One region of the Modestobacter sp. VKM Ac-2978 genome, then DNA from elsewhere that is predicted to be linked to it. Evidence: riboswitches for the same ligand, from Rfam matches in the RefSeq annotation. Region 1 holds a riboswitch; each other region holds the start of a gene.
What was found. A riboswitch is a leader RNA that binds a small molecule or an ion and turns the genes downstream of it on or off. The one in region 1 is predicted to bind thiamine pyrophosphate.
Positions count from the first base shown of each region.

Region 2: linked by a shared signal. The riboswitch ahead of O2W53_RS14725 (alcohol dehydrogenase catalytic domain-containing protein) and the one ahead of O2W53_RS15910 (purine-cytosine permease family protein) in region 1 are both predicted to bind thiamine pyrophosphate.
Region 3: linked by a shared signal. The riboswitch ahead of thiM (hydroxyethylthiazole kinase) and the one ahead of O2W53_RS15910 (purine-cytosine permease family protein) in region 1 are both predicted to bind thiamine pyrophosphate.

Region 1 is NZ_JAPVBP010000006.1:141,709-144,970, reverse strand. It holds gene thiE (thiamine phosphate synthase) at 1-511, opposite strand, end outside; gene O2W53_RS15910 (purine-cytosine permease family protein) at 508-1,851, opposite strand; TPP riboswitch at 1,842-1,952, opposite strand; gene O2W53_RS15905 (TenA family transcriptional regulator) at 1,997-2,620, shown strand; gene O2W53_RS15900 (TenA family protein) at 2,617-3,246, shown strand; gene O2W53_RS15895 (ABC transporter ATP-binding protein) at 3,246-3,262, shown strand, end outside.
Region 2 is NZ_JAPVBP010000005.1:335,417-338,678, forward strand. It holds gene O2W53_RS14720 (MFS transporter) at 1-1,080, opposite strand, end outside; gene O2W53_RS14725 (alcohol dehydrogenase catalytic domain-containing protein) at 1,125-2,135, opposite strand; TPP riboswitch at 2,126-2,235, opposite strand; gene O2W53_RS14730 (hypothetical protein) at 2,240-2,464, opposite strand; gene O2W53_RS14735 (SDR family NAD(P)-dependent oxidoreductase) at 2,623-3,262, shown strand, end outside.
Region 3 is NZ_JAPVBP010000006.1:261,759-265,020, reverse strand. It holds gene O2W53_RS16505 (LamG-like jellyroll fold domain-containing protein) at 1-632, opposite strand, end outside; gene O2W53_RS16500 (hypothetical protein) at 629-1,189, opposite strand; TPP riboswitch at 1,293-1,386, shown strand; gene thiM (hydroxyethylthiazole kinase) at 1,380-2,174, shown strand; gene thiE (thiamine phosphate synthase) at 2,171-2,836, shown strand; gene thiD (bifunctional hydroxymethylpyrimidine kinase/phosphomethylpyrimidine kinase) at 2,833-3,262, shown strand, end outside.

The DNA of each region.
Region 1 (3,262 bases):
CGACCCGCGCCGCGGTGACCCCGCCGATGGCGATCACGGGCACCTGCACCGCGGCGGCCACGGCGCCGACCCCGGCCACCCCGATGGGGTCGGGGAGCCCGGTCTTGGTGGTGGTGGCGAAGGCCGGACCGACGCCCAGGTAGTCCGCCCCCTCGGCCACCAGCTGCCGGGCCAGCTCGGGGTCGCGCGCCGTGCCGCCGAGGAGGTGCCCCGGCCCGGCGACCCGCCGGGCGGCGGCGAGCGGGAGGTCACCGGCGCCCAGGTGCGTCCCGTCGGCGCCGACGGCGAGGGCGACGTCCACCCGGTCGTTGACGAGGCAGGTGGTGCCCGCCGGCCGGCAGAGCTCGACCACGGCCCGGGCGAAGTCGTACAGCACCCGGTCGCTGCAGCCCTTCGCCCGCACCTGCACCACCGGCGCACCGGCGGCCACCGCGGCGGCGATCGCGGCCAGCGCGGCCGGTCCGCCGTCCGCGTCGGTGAGCACGTGCAGCCGGCCCAGCGGGGAGGTCATGCCCGTTGCCGCCCGCGGCGGGCGCCGAGCAGCGCGATCACCGCGGTGAGGGACGCCGCCACGGCCAGGCTGATCAGCGAGGCCGACCAGCCGTTGGCCGGGTCGATGCCCAGGTCGGTCTGGCGTGCGGTCCACCAGGCGGTCCAGCCGGCGCCGACGCCGGAGAAGAAGGTCGGCAGGGTCAGCTGGTAGGCGACGAACCCGGCCAGCCACGGCAGCAGGTAGACCAGCCGGGCCGGAGCGGTGTCCGAGGTGTCCCACCGGCCGGGGGCGCTCAGTGCGTAGGCGACCAGGAAGACGCCGATCAGCGGCACGAAGACCGCGCCGATCAGGAAGAGGAACGGCTCGTAGGCCACGATGTCGAAGCTCAGCGCGAGCAGGGTGGCGGTGGCACCGACGCCCAGCGCGAGCAGCCGGCGGTCCAGCCGGGCCACCACGTTCTGCGCCGACACGGCCGTGGAGTAGACGTTCGCGAACGCCTCGTCGAGCTCGACCGTGATGAGCACCAGCACCGCCAGCGCCCCCAGCGGCACGGCGAGCAGCGCGTCGATGACGTCCAGCCCCGAGCTGCCGTAGGCCGCCAGCGCCAGCACGCCGAGGCTGAACATCGCGACGGTGGCCAGGCCGTAGCCCAGGGCGGTGCTGGTCCCGGCGACCCGGCCGCTGCGCACGTGCCGGGTGTAGTCGGCAGCGAGGGGGAACCAGGAGATCGGCAGGGCGATCACGATGTCGGTCGCCGTCCAGAACGACGCGGCGCCGCCGCTGTCCAGCGCCGCCCGCGGCTCGGACAGCACCTCGACGAACAGGTAGGCGATCGCGGCCAGCGCGGCCCACACCGCGTAGCGGGACAGCACCTTGACCACGCCGAGGGGGCGCAGCGCCATGGCGGTGGCCAGTACGCCGGCGACCAGCACGAACGGCCAGCGCGGCGCGTCCAGCACCCGGGACGCGGCCTCGGCGATGATCACGATCTCGAAGGTGGCCCAGCCGATGCACTGCACCAGGTTCAGCGCGGTGGGCAGGTAGGACGCCCGCCGGCCGAGCAGGCCGCGCAGCAGCACCATCGCTGGCACCCCCTCGCGGGCGCCGGCCGCGGCGGCCAGCCCCAGCAGCGAGGCGCCGATCACCGCGCCGACGACGATCGCGCCGATCGTGACCGACAGCGGCCGCCCGGGCAGGACGACGTAGACGGCGGCCACCGGCAGCAGCAGGCTGATGCCCAGGTTGCCCCACAGGCCCGCGGACTCGCGGAAGCCCAGCGTGCGGGCCGGTGGCTCGGTGAGGGTGAGGGGTGCGTCCGCCCCGGACGTGGTCGTGCCGACGGTTCCAGATGTGCTCATCACGGGCTCCCTACGCCGGCATTACCCGGTCAGGTTCCAGCGGTCGGCGGCGCGTCAGCCGCCCTCTCAGCCCGGTCCTCCGAGCTCCCGCACATGGCTCGACGCCATGACGGGGCCACCATAGCCACCTCGTAGAGTCCGCGCCGTGCCGGTCGCCGAGCTGCTGCAACGCCATCCCGAGATCTGGCGCGGGGCCACCGCGCACCCGTTCCTCACCGCGGTGCGCGACGGGTCGCTGCCCGCCGGGGCCTTCGACACCTGGCTGGTGCAGGACGCACGCTTCGTCGCCGACCTGCTGCGCTTCCAGGCGCGGTTGCTGGCCCGCGCACCGCGGCCTGCGCAGGCGGTCCTGGCCGGGGGCCTGGTCGCGCTGGTCGAGGAGCTGGCCTGGTTCGAGGAGCAGGCGGCCGCCCGCGGCCTGGACCTCACCGCCCCCGCGCTGCCCGCCACCGCGGCCTACGCCGAGCTGCTGCAGCGACTGGACGCCGCCGAGGTGCCGGTCGCGCTGACGGCGCTGTGGACCATCGAGCGCACCTACCTCGACACCTGGACCACCGCGCTGCCCGGGGCCCCGGTCTACCGGGAGTTCGTCGAGCACTGGACCGTGCCGGGCTTCGCCGGCTACGTCGCCGGCCTGGAGGCGGCGGCCGATGCGGTCGGCGGGGGCAGGGACGCGGTCTTCCTCGACGTCGTCGCCGCCGAGGTGGCCTTCTGGGGCATGGCACTCGGGGACGGGGCACTCAGCGATCCGGCGGTGCAGGCGCCGTGAGCGTGGCCGCCGGGCTCTGGGCCGAGAACGCCGACCTCGCCGCCGTCGCGCTGGCGCACCCGTTCGTGCAGGGCATCGCCGACGGGAGCCTGCCGACCGACCGGTTCGCCGGCTACGTCGCCCAGGACGCGTTCTTCCTCGAGTCCTTCGCCCGCGCCTACGCCCTCGGCGCCGCGTACAGCCCCGACCGGGCCGGCCTGGACGTCTTCGTCGACCTGCTCGCCGGCGTCCGCGAGGAGCTGCGGCTGCACGAGGGCTACGCGGCGCGCTGGGGCATCGACCTGGCCGTGGTCGAGCCGCTGCCGGCCACGCTGGCCTACACCGAGTTCCTGCTCGCCACGGCGGCCCTGGGCGGGGGAGGGCTGACCTGTGCGGCCATGACGCCGTGCATGCGGCTGTACGCCCACCTCGGGCAGTCGCTGGCCGGCCGGCCCGCCACCCCGTACACCGAGTGGGTCACCACCTACGCCGACCCGGCCTTCGAGGAGCTGGCGGCCACGCTGGAGCGGCTGCTGGACGACACAGCGGCCGACACCCCCGCGGTGCGGCGCGCCTACCGCCGGGCCATGGAGCTGGAGATCGGCTTCTTCGACGCCGCGTGGCGCGGTGGTGCGGGGCCCGGCTGATGGTCCTGCTGGCCGC
Region 2 (3,262 bases), on a different contig from region 1:
GCTGACGTCGCCGACCACCGCGGCCGGCACGCTGGCCAGCAGTGAGGCGCCCAGCCCGAAGGTGGCCATCGAGAGCAGGAACGCCGCGGTGGTCGGCGGCAGCACCAGGACGGCGATCGCCGCGGTGGCCAGCCCCGAACCGAGCAGCAGCGAGGGACGGCGGCCCCAGCTGTCCGCCAGCCGGCCGGCCCGCAGCAGCCCGATCGCCTGCGCCACCGACCCGGCCAGCAGCCCGGCGCCGGCCCAGGCCACCGTCTTGCCCAGCTCCTCGGTCACGTACAGCGGCACCAGGGAGTTGCGGACGCCGAACAGCACCCAGCCCACGCCCAGGTTGGCGACCAGCGCCGCGACGTAGGCCCGGGACCGCAGCGCCGCGCGCAGCCCGCCACCGTCGGCGCCCGCGGGGGGCACGGCCACGGCCGAGGGGCCGCCGCCGCGCACCTGGTCAGCGGCGGGGGCCGGGTCGGCGGCGGGATCCGGGTCGGCCGCCGCCTCGGCGACCGGGGGCAGCGCGGCCGGGCGCAGCAGGACCAGCGCGACCACCCCCGCGACCAGCAGGAAGCCGCCGTAGACGAAGAACGGCAGCCGCGGGGAGACCTCGGCGAGGAACCCGCCGACCGCCGGGCCGGCGATGCCGCCGAGGATGAAACCGCCCTGGTAGGTGGCCGCGGCCCGGCCGCGCTGGGCCGCTGGAGCCGTGCGCAGCAGCAGCGAGAGGGCGGCCACGGTGAACATCGCGCTGCCGATCCCGCCGGCGGCGCGCAGGGCGACGAAGAGCGGGAAGTTGCCGGCCAGGGCGGCCGCGGCGGTGGCGACCGCGACGATCGCCAGCCCGGCGGCGAGCACGGCGCGCTCGCCGATCCGCTCGACCAGGGAGCCCCCGGCGAAGGCGGAGATGAACCGGAAGAAGGCGAACGCGCTGACGGCGAACCCGACGGCGGTGGTGCCGACCCCGTAGTCGCGGACGAACAGCGGGATCGCCGGGGCGACGATGCCGAAGCCGAGGGCGACGACGAAGGCGACGATCGCCAGGACACCGACCTCGCGGGGGAGCGGGGCGTCCTTGCTGCGATGTCGCACGAGCGCCGATCCTCACACGCGGCCCGGCACGCCGCTGCGGGGCGTCAGGGGATGAGCACGAGCCGCCCTGCGACGTCCCCGGCGCGCAGCCGGTCCAGCGCCTCGTTCACCTGGGTCAGCGGCAGCGTGCCGGCCACCGGTGGCGCCAGCTGCCCGGCCGCGGCCAGGGACACCGCCTGCTCCAGCTCGGCCAGCGTGTTGCCCACGCTGGCGATGACCCGTTGCTCGGCGACCACCAGCGCCAGCGGGCTCACCGTCAGGGCGTCGGCGCTGTAGCCGACCAGCACCAGCCGGCCGCGGCGACCGAGCACCGCCGTCGCCAGCTCCAGCGTCGCCGTGACGCCGGCGAGCTCCACGACGACGTCGGCGCCCTGCCCGCCGGACAGTCGGGCCACGGTGTCGGCGAGTTCGGCGGGGGCGACCGCGGCCACCGCCCCGGCGGACCGGGCAGCCGACCTGCGGGCGTCGTCCCGGCTGACGGCCACGACCACGCCGCCGCGTCGCCGGGCCTCCTGCACCGCGGCCAGCCCCACGCCGCCGGCGCCGAGCACGACGACCACGTCACCGGGCTCGACCGCGGCCTCGGTGAGCGCGTGCACCGCGGTGGTGCCGGCGCAGCACAGCGGTGCGGCAGCCTCGAACGGCAGCTCGTCGGGCAGCCGGACCAGGCAGTGCGCCGGCACGACCAGCTGCTCGGCGAAGGCGCCGTCCGCGGCGAAGGCGAGCACGCCGCGCGGGGTGAGGCACAGGTTCTGCCGGCCGCGCAGGCACCAGCGGCAGCTGCCGCAGAACAGGTAGTAGTAGACGGCGACCCGGTCGCCCTCGGCCCAGCCGGTGACCGCCGACCCGACCGCGTCGACCGTGCCGGCGGCCTCGTGGCCCAGCGTCATCGGCGTCCGGGACGGCGCGTACAGGCCGTCGGTGAAGTGCAGCTCGGTGCCGCAGACCCCGGCCGCGCGCACCCGCACCCGCACCTCGTCGGGGGCGGGTTCGGGCACCGGGACGTCGTCCAGGGCCAGGGGTCGACCGGGTGCGTGGAATCGAGCAGCGAGCATCGAGCAGCTCCCTCCGCCGGCATGAACCGGATCAGGTGTGGACGGTCGGCGGTGGTCGTCCGCCTTCTCAGCCCGCGCCCGGGCTCCCGTGTGCGCCGCTGAAGCTACCGCAGCGGGGGAACCGGCTCGACGCGGCGCAGGAACGACCGGATCGCCAGGTGGTGGGAGAGCTGCTCGCGGTGCGCCTCGCACGCCGTCCAGGTCTTCTCCCGGTCGGGGGTGTGCACCTTCGGGTTGTTCCACACCAGGACGACGGTCGCCGGCTCCCGGCAGCCCTTCGCCGAACAGATCACGCCGGCGTCCCCGGCCGGCCTCGCGTCCTCGGTCATGGGCCGAGTCTGAGCCGGTGCACAGGGAACTGTCAGGAGGGGGTGCCAGGGTCGGTCCGGCCGCACTCCCTGACCCCGGGTGCGGCCACCAGCCCCCGCGGCCGGAAAGGCGGTCGCGGGGGGTGAACCCGGCCATGGGGGCGGGTAGGGCGAGGTGCATGACCGACACCAAGCCCCTCGCCCTCGTCACCGGTGCCTCCAGCGGGATCGGGTACGAGCTCGCCAAGCAGTTCGCCCAGCACGGTTTCGACCTGGTGATCGACGCCGAGGACCCGACGATCGACACGGCGGCCGCGAAGCTGCGCGCCGAGGGCGCCGAGGTGACCGCCGTCCAGGCCGACCTGCGCACCCCCGACGGGATCGAGCAGCTGTGGACCCGGGTGCAGGGCCTCGGCCGCCCGCTGGACGCCGCCGCGCTGAACGCCGGCGTCGGCCGCGGCGGTGCGTTCGTCGACACCGACTGGGCCGATGACCTGGAGGTCATGCAGCTCAACGTGGTCTCCACCGCCGCGCTGTTGAAGCTGGTGCTCGTGCAGATGACCGGTCGCAACGCGGGCCGGGTGCTGGTGACCTCCTCGATCGCGGCGACCATGCCCGGCGCCTACCAGCCGGTCTACAACGCCTCGAAGTCCTTCGTCCAGTCGCTGACCGAGGCCGTGCAGCAGGAGCTCAAGGACTCCGCCGTCACGATCACCGCGCTGATGCCCGGCCCCACGGACACCGAGTTCTTCTCCCGGGCCGACCTGGACGACACCGCCATCGGCCAGGGCCCCAAGGACGACCCGGCCGAGGTCGCCG
Region 3 (3,262 bases), 120 kb from region 1:
GCGCCCGCCACCGAGAGTCCGGGCAGGGCGCCGAGCAGGGCGGCGAGGCCGACGGCGACCGCGGGGACGGCGGCCCGGGCGGCCCGCCACGGGTTCCCCGTCGCCGGCTCCTCGCCGTCCTCGGGCGTGCGGTGGGCCAGCGCGAGCGCGACGACGAGTGCGAGCAGGGCCGCACCGCCGGCGAGGGGGAGCGCCCGGCCCTCGGCGGCCCACAGCACCGGTAGGCCCAGACCGGGCAGCCGGAGCGCCCCGACGCCGTGCACGGCGGACGGGTCGACGAGCTGCGGGTCAGGGGTGGGGTTGGCGTCGCCCTGCAGGCGCAGGCCGCCGTCCTCGACGGCGACCAGCCGGTGTAGGCGCAACAGGCCGGGGGAGTCGGGGTCGTCGACGAGGAGCACGTCACCGACGGCGAGCTCCGCGGCGGGCACCGGCCGGACGACGGCGACGTCCCCGGGGGAGACGCCGGGTGCCATCGACCCGGACAGGACGACGGTGGTCTGCCAGCCGACCACGGTCGGCGCGACGGAGGCGAGCAGCAGCAGCGCCACGGTGCCGAGCAGCGCCCGGGCGAGGCTGCTGACCACCAGCGCGGACGTGCTGCGGCGCCAGGCGGCGACGCGGGTGGCGGTCATCGGGTGCGTGCCTCCCAGACGAGGCTGAGCGTCGCGGTGCCGTTCTGAGTGCTGGCGGGTGCGCTCGCCCGCAGCGTGTAGCCGATCTGATAGACCCGGCTGGTCGGCGCTGCCCCGGAGCTGGTCCAGCTGCCCACGCCGACGGTCCAGCCGTCGGTGGGGAATGCGGCGAGGGTGCCGGTGTAGGCCGTGGCGGAGGGCTGGAAGCCGGTGCAGCTGCCGCTGCCGCCTCCCGTCCCCACGGCGATGGTGAGGTCGAGCTGACCCGCCAGCCCGTTGGTGCTGCTCCGGCCGGTGCCGTACAAGCGGACGGTCGCCGGCGACCCGGCGGCCGCGACGGCGATGCACCTGGTGGCTGTGGCCCTGGGCCGCAGCCCCGTGGCGGTGAACATCCGGACGGCGGAGTCGTCGTCGGTCAGAGTGAGCGTGCCGGTGCTCACGGTGGGCAACGGCCGGCTGACGGTGGTGTCGCTGAACCCGGCGTAGGCGCCGTGCCACACGAGGGCTGCGGCCAGCACCAGCGCCGTGCCGGCCGAGACAGCCGTGCCGAGGCGCACCCGGCGCGCACGATGAGACCTCACCCCGTTCCATCGGCGGGACCGGACCGGACGTTGAGCTCCCCCGTCACCCTCCCGGGTGAGCAGGGCGGTGTTAGCGTCGGGAGCTGACACGGGGTGTCCCACCGGGGACTGAGAGCACACCCGTCGAACCTGCTCCAGTTGGTACTGGCGAAGGGATGTCACGGCGATGGACGCCATCGATCTGCGCGCTGCCGGCACGGCCTTGCGCGACTCCGCACCCCTGGTGCACTGCCTGACCAACACGGTCGTGCAGACGATCACCGCCAACGCGCTGCTGGCGATCGGCGCTGCACCGGCCATGGTCGACGACCCGGCCGAGGCCGGTGAGTTCGCCGCTGTCGCCTCCGCTGTGCTGGTCAACGTGGGCACGGTGCAGCAGCGCACCGCCGAGGCGATGCGGCTCGCCGCCCGCACCGCCGGCGAGGTGGGCACCCCGTGGGTGCTGGACCCGGTGGCCGTCGGCGGGCTCACCTTCCGCACCGAGCTCGCCGCCGACCTGGTGGAGCTGCGCCCGACCGTCGTCCGGGGCAACGCCTCGGAGGTGCTGGCCCTGGCCGGCGCGGGCAAGGGCGGCCGTGGCGTGGAGAGCACCGACTCCCCGGAGGCGGCGCTGGAGACGGCGCAGGAGCTGGCCCGCCGGACCGGTGGCGTCGTCGCGGTCAGCGGTCCGGTCGACGTCGTCACCGACGGGGACCGGGTCGTCCGGGTGGGGGGCGGCTCCCCGCTGCTCACCCGCACCACCGGCGCCGGCTGCGCGCTCGGCGGCATCGTCGCCGCCTACGCCGCCACCACCGGTGACCCGCTCATCGCCGTGGTCGCCGCCCACGCGCACGTGGCGCTGGCCGCCGAGGCCGCCGCTGGGCTCGCCGCCGGGCCCGGCACCTTCGCCGCGCTGTGGCTGGACGCGCTGGACGCGGTCGACGGCGACGCGCTCGCCCGCGCCGACGTCCGCAGCGCATGAGGGCCGGCTTCGACCCCCGGCTCTACCTGGTCACCGACACGCTGCTCTGCGCGCCCCGGTCGGTGCCCGAGGTGGTCGCCGCCGCCGTCTCCGGTGGGGTGACCGCCGTCCAGGTGCGGGACAAGACCGCCGGCCGCCGCGACCTGCTGGCCCTCACCCGCGCGGTGCAGGAGGTGCTCCGGCCGACCCCGCACGTCCGGCTCTTCGTCAACGACGCCGTCGACGTCGCCCTGCTCACCGGGGCCGACGGCGTGCACCTGGGCCAGGACGACCTGCCGGCCGCCGACGTCCGGACGCTGCTGGGGCCCGACGCCCTGATCGGCGTCTCCGTCGGCAGCGCGGCCGAGCTCGACGACGTGCTCGCCCTCCCGCCCGGCACCGCCGACCTGGTCGGGCTCAGCCCGGTCTGGTCGACGCCGACCAAGCCGGACGCCGGCGCCGCCCTGGAGCTCCCGGGCACCCGCGCGCTGGCCACCCGGGCCCGCGCCGGGGGCCTGCTGTCGGTGGCCATCGGCGGCATCTCCGCCGCCACGGCCGCTGCGGTGGCCGGCACCGGGGTCGACGGCATCTGCGTGGTCTCCGACATCTGCGCCGCCACCGACCCGGCGGCCGCCGCCCGTACGCTGCGCGCCGCGATGGCCGGGGAGCTGGTGGCCCGATGACCGCAGCAGTGGCCCTGACCGTGGCCGGCAGCGACCCCAGCGGCGGCGCCGGCATCCAGGCCGACCTGAAGACCTTCAGCGCGCTCGGCGTCTACGGCACCGCGGTGCTCACCGCACTCACCGCGCAGAACACCCGCGGCGTCACCGGGGTGCACCAGGTGCCGGCCGAGTTCGTCGGCGCGCAGCTGGCCACCCTGCTGGACGACGTGACCGTGCACGCCACCAAGCTCGGCATGCTCGGCACCGCGGACGTCGTGCGGACGGTCGCCGCCGCGCTGGCCGACCGCCCGGGCGGCCCCGTGGTCTGCGACCCGGTGATGGTGGCGACCAGCGGCGACCGGCTGATCTCGGAGGAGGCGGTGGACGCCGTCCGCACCGACCTGCTGCCGGTGACCGACCTGCTCACCCCGAACGTGCCCGAGGCGG